2 linked regions of the Amycolatopsis sp. NBC_01480 genome follow. The protein of the gene in region 2 binds, or shares a complex with, the protein of the main gene of each other region. Links are inferred from orthologs where the notes say so. Each region holds a gene or a part of one and is shown on either strand. Other genes may lie near its edges. The genes, in order: OG371_RS43975 and smc.

What was found.
Region 1: the proteins of smc (region 2) and OG371_RS43975 are in contact, whole or in part, in a crystal structure (PDB 3ZGX), measured with the Bacillus subtilis proteins. The link is inferred for Amycolatopsis sp. NBC_01480 from one-to-one orthologs.

Annotation. Positions count from the first base shown.
Region 1 is NZ_CP109442.1:9,446,807-9,450,108, forward strand. The notes cover bases 1-3,000. They hold OG371_RS43975 (segregation and condensation protein A), read right to left. Parts: upstream 1,969-3,000; coding sequence 1,033-1,968; downstream 1-1,032. Other genes in these bases: OG371_RS43965 (pseudouridine synthase), read right to left, coding at 1-87; scpB (SMC-Scp complex subunit ScpB), read right to left, coding at 77-979; OG371_RS43980 (cobyrinic acid a,c-diamide synthase), read right to left, coding at 1,968-2,372; OG371_RS43985 (ParA family protein), read right to left, coding at 2,369-3,000. Also shown: more of OG371_RS43985, read right to left, coding at 3,001-3,302. UniProt on the Bacillus subtilis protein: Participates in chromosomal partition during cell division. May act via the formation of a condensin-like complex containing Smc and ScpB that pull DNA away from mid-cell into both cell halves.
Region 2 is NZ_CP109442.1:5,422,425-5,426,867, reverse strand. What follows is about bases 17-4,157. They hold smc (chromosome segregation protein SMC), read right to left. Parts: upstream 3,817-4,157; coding sequence 217-3,816; downstream 17-216. Other genes in these bases: OG371_RS25930 (acylphosphatase), read right to left, coding at 4,142-4,157. Outside these bases: more of OG371_RS25930, read right to left, coding at 4,158-4,429. UniProt on the Bacillus subtilis protein: Required for chromosome condensation and partitioning.

The sequences.
Region 1 (3,302 bases), 4.0 Mb from region 2 along the record:
GTCCTCGGCCGCGCGCCGTGAGGCGACGCCGGCCTGGGAAAGGACCTTCTGCAGCCGGACGCCGTCGGCGTGTTCGTCAGATGTCATCGATGGTGTCCACTTCGGGTAGCAACGGAGCGATCGGGGGCAGGTCGTTCAGTGACGACAGCCCCAGTCGCTCCAGGAACAGCTCGGTCGTCACGTACAGCGTTCCGGTCGTCTCGGGGTCGGTGCCCATCTCCTCGATGAGCCCGCGCGCGAGCAGCGTCCGGATCACGCCGTCCACGTTCACGCCCCGCACCGCGGCGACCCTGGCCCTGGTCACCGGCTGCCGGTACGCGATCACGGCGAGGCTCTCCAGCGCGGCCCTGGTCAGTTTCGACCGCTGGCCGTCCAGCAGGAGCTTCTCCACGAACGGGGCGTAGGTGTCCCTAGTGTAGAACCGCCACCCCTCACCGACTCGCCGCAGGTCGATCCCGCTGGCCCGCTCGGTGAACTTCTGCGCCATCGTCCGCAGCGCGACGGTGACCCGCGCCACCGACACCCCGACGGTATCCCCGAGCGACTCCTCGTTGATCGGCGAGTCGACCACCAGCAGCAACGCCTCGAGCGCCGCCTCGAGCGCCTCGTCGGAACTGACGTCGGGCAACTCGTTCTCGTCCCCGGCGGCGACGAGGTCGGACTCGGGGTCGTCGGGGGGCAGCTGGTCTTCGTTGGTGGAGTCGCTTGTGGACTCTGCTGTGGAGTCGGTTGCGGGCTCTGCCGGGGTTTCTTGCTGGGGTGCTTCGGGTTGGGCGGCTGCCTCATCCGAAGACGGCGCTTCATCAAGCGAAGTCTCGTCGGTCGCAGGGACCGCTTCGCCCAGCGAAGCCGCTTCGTCCTCCGAAGATGCTTCGCTCAGCGCAACCGCTTCGTCAGCCGCGGCATCCGAAGCCTCGTAGTCCGGCGAAGCCGCGTCGCTGCTCTCCCCCGCCTCAGTGACCAAGCCGACCTCGGCCAAGGCGTCAAGATCGGGGATCTCGCCGTCGGTGGCGGGTGTGGGGTCTTCGGTGCTCACCCGTACTCCTCTTCCTCCGCCAGGGTGCGGTCCTGGTCCGCGGCGGCCGAGGCCTCCGCCATGGTGCCGCCCGTCCAGCGGACGTGCAGTTCGGCCAGTGCCTCCAGCTGTTCGAACTGCACCGTCGATTCGCGGTACAGCTCCAGCAGCGCGAGGAACCTCGCCACGATCTCGACCGTGTGCTCGCAGTCCTCGACCAGTTCCTTGAACGTCGCCTGCCCGGCGGCGGCCAGCTTGACGCGCAGCAGCGCCGCGTGTTCGCGGACGGACACGCGGCCCATGTGCAGGTGGGCGAGCGACACCGTCGGCGGCGGCTTGGGGCGGAACACCGCCACGGCGATCTCCGCGAACTTCTCCGGCGTCACGCCCAGCATCACCTCGGGCAGCAGCCCGACGTACCGCTCCTCCAGCGCCACCGAGCGCGGGTAGCGCCGCAGCGCGCCCTGCTCGAGTTCGCCGAACAGGGCCGCCACCTGCTTGTAGGCGCGGTACTGCAGCACGCGCGCGAACAGCAGGTCCCGCGCCTCCAGCAGCGCCAGGTCGTCCTCGCTCTCCACCTCTGCCGCCGGCAGCAGCCGCGCGGCCTTGAGGTCGAGCAGAGTCGCGGCGATGACCAGGAATTCCGTGGTCTCGTCGAGGTTCCAGTCCGCCCCGAGCGCGCGCGTGTAGGCGATGAAGTCGTCCGTGACGCGGTGCAGCGCGACCTCGGTGACGTCCAGCTGGTGCTGCGAGATCAGCTGCAGCAGCAGGTCGAACGGGCCCTCGAAGTTGGCCAGGTGGACCTTGAACTTCGAGGTGCTCAGTTCCTCGGCGATGCCTTCGGGGATGGTCCCGCCGTGCACGGTCTCGTGCTGGATCGGCGTGTCCGCCGCCGAGTCCTCCGGGGCCGCTGCGCCCGGCTCCGGCTGCTGGGCCGATGCCGGTTCGTCCATCAGCCCTCGGTTTCGCCTTCGTCGTCCTCGCCCGCGCGCAATCGACGGACCAGCACCGACTCCTCGCCGTGCAGGTCGAAGTCCGCGAGCAGCACCGCGACGGCCTCGCGCACCAGCCGGCCGCGGTCGACGATCAGGCTGTGCTTGGCCCGCAGGTTCAGCCGGGTCTGCTCCATCGCGAGCAGCTCGTCGCCCGACACGTACACGGTGATCTTCGCGTCGTGCTTCGTGCGGCCCGAGCCGCTGCGCGCGGCGGCGCGGGAGAGCTGCCCGGATTCCGGGTCCGGCTCGGGCAGCGGCTCCGACGGAGCGGGAACGGGCGGGCGGTCGAGCGCCGGCGTCGACGGGCTGGAGGTGAGGCGGAAGAGCTCCGACGCTCCGGGCAGGGAAGCGCGCCTGCTCACCGAGCGATCACCTCGCGGGCCAGCGCGCGATAAGCGGCCGCGCCGGCGGACTTGGGTGCCCAGGTCGTGATCGGCTCACCCGCGACCGTCGTCTCGGGGAACCGCACCGTGCGGTTGATCACCGTGTCGAACACGGTGTCGCCGAATGCCTCCACCACGCGAGCCATGACCTCCTTCGAATGCAGGGTTCTCGGGTCGTACATGGTGGCGAGAATCCCGACTATGTCCAGTTTGGGGTTGAGCCGTTCCTGCACCTTCTCGATCGTGTCGATCAGGAGCGCAACGCCTCGCAGACTGAAGAACTCGCATTCCAGCGGGATCACCACACCGTCCGCGGCGGTCAGTGCGTTCACCGTCAGCAGGCCGAGCGAGGGCTGGCAGTCGACAAGAACATAGTCGTAGTCGTTCATCACCGGACGAAGGACCCGTAACAACGTGTGCTCGCGCCCTACCTCTGCGACGAGCTGGACCTCCGCCGCGGACAGGTCGATGTTGCTCGGCAGCAGGTCAACGCCGTCGACGCGGGTCTTGCGGAGCACGTCCTCGACGTTGACCGAGCGCTCCATGATGACGTTGTAGACCGTCTGGTCGAGCTCGTGCGGCTGGATGCCGAGCCCGACCGACAGCGCGCCCTGCGGGTCGAAGTCCACGAGCAGCACCCGGCGGCCGCACTCGGCGAGCGCCGCGCCCAGGTTGATCGTCGAGGTGGTCTTGCCGACGCCGCCCTTCTGGTTGCACATCGCCAGGACCTTGGCCGGCCCGTGCCGCTCCAGCGGCGCCGGCTCGGGGATCTCGCGCAGCGGCCGCCCGGTGGGCCCGATCCCGCTCTCCTCGCGCTCCCTGGCCCTCGCCCGCGCTCGCTCCGCGCGGCTCAGCGGCCGGGACGGCTCGTCGCCGTCGTGCTCGGCCGGAGTCGCGATGGTCGCCTGG
Region 2 (4,443 bases):
CTACCTGATTCCCCCGCACGAGTCCCCCTCGGTGCCAGTGTTTGCAATTGGTGACAAGTCAGCGTAACCGATCTTGGAACCAAGGCAAAAACGCTTCGGCCGAATGCGCAGAGCAAGACACAAACGCTATAGCCATCTATGCCATAGCGATTGTTTCCCGGACAACAGAAGAGGGCCTCCCGACCATGCTGCGGGAAGCCCTCTTCGTAACTCTGCTCAGGAAGCCGGCACCGGCTCCTCGGTCGCGCGCAGGCGCTGCGAGATCACCTTGGTGATGCCGTCGCCCTGCATGCTCACGCCGTAGAGCGCGTCGGCGATCTCCATGGTCGGCTTCTGGTGGGTGATGATGATCAGCTGCGAGGAGTCCCGCAGTTGCTCCAGCAGCCCGATCAGCCGGCGCATGTTGGTGTCGTCGAGCGCCGCCTCGACCTCGTCCATCACGTAGAAGGGCGAGGGGCGGGCGCGGAAGATGGCCACCAGCATGCCCACCGCCACCAGCGACTTCTCGCCACCGGAGAGCAGCGAGAGCCGCTTGACCTTCTTGCCCGGCGGCCGCGCCTCGACGTCCACGCCGGTGGCCAGCAGGTCGTTCGGCTGGGTGAGCACCATGCGGCCCTCGCCGCCGGGGAACAGCACGCTGAACACCGTCTCGAACTCGCGGGCGACGTCGGCGTACGCCGAGGCGAAGACCTCCAGGATCTTCTCGTCCACCTGCCGGATCACCGCCTCGAGGTCCTTGCGGGTGTCCTTGAGGTCTTCGAGCTGGGTGGAGAGGAACTTGTACCGCTCCTCCAGCGCCGCGAACTCCTCCAGCGCCAGCGGGTTCACCTTGCCCAGCAAGGAAAGGTCCTTCTCCGCGCGCTTGGCGCGGCGGGCCTGGGTGTCGCGGTCGTACGGCATCGGGGGCGGCGGGGTGACGTCCTCGCCGCGCTCCTTGGCCGCCTCGTACTCGGCCGTCTCGCCGGCGCTCGGCGGCACCGGCACGTCCGGGCCGTACTCGGCGACCAGGTCGTCCAGGCCGATGCCGAAGTCCTCGGCGATCTTGGCCTCGAGCGTCTCCAGCCGGAGCCGCTGCTCGGCACGCAGCACCTCGTCGCGGTGCACGGCGTCAGTCAGCTTCTCCAGTTCGCCGGACAGCTCGCGGACCTTGCCGCGGACGGCGGTCAGCGCCGTCTCCCGGGTCTGGCGCTGGGCCTGGGCCTCGTCGCGCTCGGCGGCCGCGCGCTGCACGGAGTGCTCGATCCGCTCCAGCGCCAGCTCACCGGCGTCGACCACCGCGTTCGCGATCTCGGCGCCCCGCTCACGGGCCTCGCGCGCCTTCGCCAGCCGCTCACGGGCCTGCTGCTCGGCGTGCGCGGCGCGGCGGAGCGATTCGGCGCGCCCGGCGATGCTGCGCGCCCGCTCCTCGGAGGTGCGCTGCGCCAGCCGCGCCTCCATCTCCTCCTGGCGGACCACGGTCAGCTGCGCCACGGCCTCGTCGCGCTCGGCGGTGTCCGGGTCGTCCTCGACCGGCTGCTCGGCGACGGCGGCGAGCCGCTCTTCCAGCTCGGCCAGCTGGGCCAGCGCCTGCTCGCGGCTCTGCTCGACCTTCGCGCGCTGCCCGGTGAGCCGCTCGACCTCCGCCTGCGCGGACCGCGCGGCCTGCTGCAACCGGTTGAGCCGCTCCGACGAACGCGCTTTGCGGACCTTCGCCTCACCGAGGGCGTCCTTGGCCTGGCTGACCTCTTCCCGGCGGGCCTGCTGCTCGGCGCGGGCGCCTTCCAGCTCGGCGGTGAACCGCTCCACCGCGCGCTCCGCGGTGCGCAGCCGGTCCCCCGCCTCGTCGACGGCGGCCTGGACCTCGATCACGCTCTCGCGCGCCGCGGACCCGCCGGCCACCCAGCCGGCCCCGAAAACGTCGCCCTCGGCAGTCACCGCGCGCACGTCCGGATGACTCGCGACGAGCTGACGCGCCGCCTCCAGCCCATTCACCAGCGCCAGCTTGTCGAGCGCGTGCTCGACCGCGGGACGCAGCTGCTCCGGTGCGCTGACCACCTCGCGGGCCCAGCGCGCGCCGTACGGCAGCATCGGCCAGCTACTGGTGTCCACAGTGGATGCAAAGCCGCCGAGCACGATGCCCGCACGGCCGGAATCGGTGTCCTTCAAGTACTTCAGCGCCTGCAGCGCCTGCTCCCCGCCGGCGATCGCGACGGCGTCGGCCACCGGCCCGAGCGCGGCGGCCAGCGCCACCTCGTGCCCCGGCTCGACGGTCAGCAGCGCGGCGACCGAGCCCAGCAGGCCGGGCAGCTCGTGGGACGCGCCGAGCAGCGCGCCCGCGCCGTCCTTGCGCTTGAGGCCCATCGAGAGCGCCTCGACCCGCGCGCGCTCCGAAGCGATCTCGCGCTCGGCGCCGCGCTCGGCCTTGACCAGCTCCTCGACCCGGGCCTTGGCGGCGTTGTTGGCCTCGACCGCGCGGTCGTGCCGCTGCATCAGCTCGGCGTCGTCGGAATCCTCGGCGCCGCCCTCGGCCTGCTCGACTTCCAGCTCCTCGACCGCGATCTCGGCGCGTTCGGCCGACTCTTCGAGGGAGACGGTGAGCCGGTCGATTTCGTCCGCGGTGGCACCGTTTTTACTGCGCAGCGCCTCGACCTGGCCGGTCAGCTTGGCCATGCCCTCACGGCGGTCGGCGATCGCGCGGACGGCGGCCCAGTGCGCGCGCTCCGCGGCCTGCACCCGCTGTTCGAGGTCTTCGCGCCGCAGCACGGTTTCGGCCAGCAGCTCGCGGGCCTCCATCACGGCCTCGTTGAGCTCCTGCTCCCGCTCGGCCACCTGCTCGGCCTCGGCCAGCAGCTCCTCCGGGTCACGCCCGCCGGTCGGCGCGGCGACATCGGAGGAAAGGTGCCGCTGGCGTTCGACGGCCAGCCGCACGGTGCCGCGCAGGCGCTCGGCCAGCGCGGAAAGCCGGTACCAGGTCTCCTGCGCGGTCTGCAGCTTCGGCGCGTCCTCGGCGAGCGAGGCCTCCAGCTCGGTTTCCTCCGCGGCGACGACTTCCAGCGCCTGCTCGACCTCGGCCCGGCGCTGACGGGCGGTGCGCTCGTCGGCCTCTTCCCTGGCGATGGAGCCGCGCTGGGTGACCAGGTCGTCGGCGAACAAGCGCAGCCGCGAGTCCCGCAGCTCCGACTGGACCCACTGCGCCTTGCGCGCGATCTCGGCCTGCTTGCCCAGCGGCTTGAGCTGGCGGCGCAGCTCCGTGGTGAGGTCGCCCAGCCGGTCCAGGTTGCCCTGCATGTTGGCGAGCTTGCGCAGGGTCTGTTCCTTGCGCTTGCGGTGTTTCAGGACGCCCGCGGCCTCTTCGATGAACGCGCGGCGCTCCTCGGGCTTCGACTCGAGGATCGCCGCCAGCTGCCCCTGCCCGACGATGACGTGCATCTCGCGGCCGATGCCGGAGTCCGACAGCAGTTCCTGCACGTCCATCAGCCGGCAGCGGTCGCCGTTGATCTCGTACTCGCTCGCGCCGTCGCGGAACATCCGGCGGGTGATGGAGACCTCGCCGTACTCGATGGGCAGCGCGCCGTCGGCGTTGTCGATGGTGAGCGTGACCTCGGCCCGGCCCAGCGGGGCGCGGCCCGCGGTGCCGGCGAAGATGACGTCCTCCATCTTGCCGCCGCGCAGGTCCTTCGCGCCCTGGGTGCCCATGACCCAGCGCAACGCGTCGAGGACGTTGGACTTGCCCGAGCCGTTCGGCCCGACCACGCAGGTGATCCCGGGCTCGAAGCGCAGCGTCGTGGCCGAGGCGAAGGACTTGAAGCCCTTCAGCGTCAAGCTTTTCAGGTGCACTTGGTGCGGACCCCTCTGGCCTCGGGTACTGGCTCTTCAATCGGTCCAGGCTACCTGGGCACCCGCGGTCACCGTGGGAGGCCGCCGGGCCGGGCGCGCCTAGCACAGAACCGGGCACCACGGCAACCCCTCTGGCCCCACCCGCCCCTCCGCTCACAGCCCGGCCCGATGCGCCCCAATGTGGCGTTCGGTGCGTGGAATCAGGGCTGGGCGCGCAGCGCCTCCGTTGAGGGTGGCGGTGGGGCAGGGCTGGAGCAACCAACGCCGCATTGGGGCGCTCAGCACCGCCGGGAGAGGAGCCGGAAGTGCCACTGAGCGGGAAACGTCAGCGCTCGGTGAAGCCCGTCAGCCCGCCCTTGGCCGCGGCCCAGCGCTCGACCACGTGATCCACGCTTCCGGGTGATTTCCCCGATCGAAGAGCGGCCAACAGCCGCTCACAGTGGTCTCGTATACCCTCCGCTACCACCTCAACACGGCCGTCGGGCAGGTTGCGGGCGAAGCCGATCAGGCCGAGTTCCAGCGCGCGGCTCCGGGTCCACCAGCGAAAACCGACACCCTGGACCTGTCCGTGCACCCAGGCCGCCAGCCGGACGGGTGTTTCTTTTTCACTCACCAGGCCATTCTGCC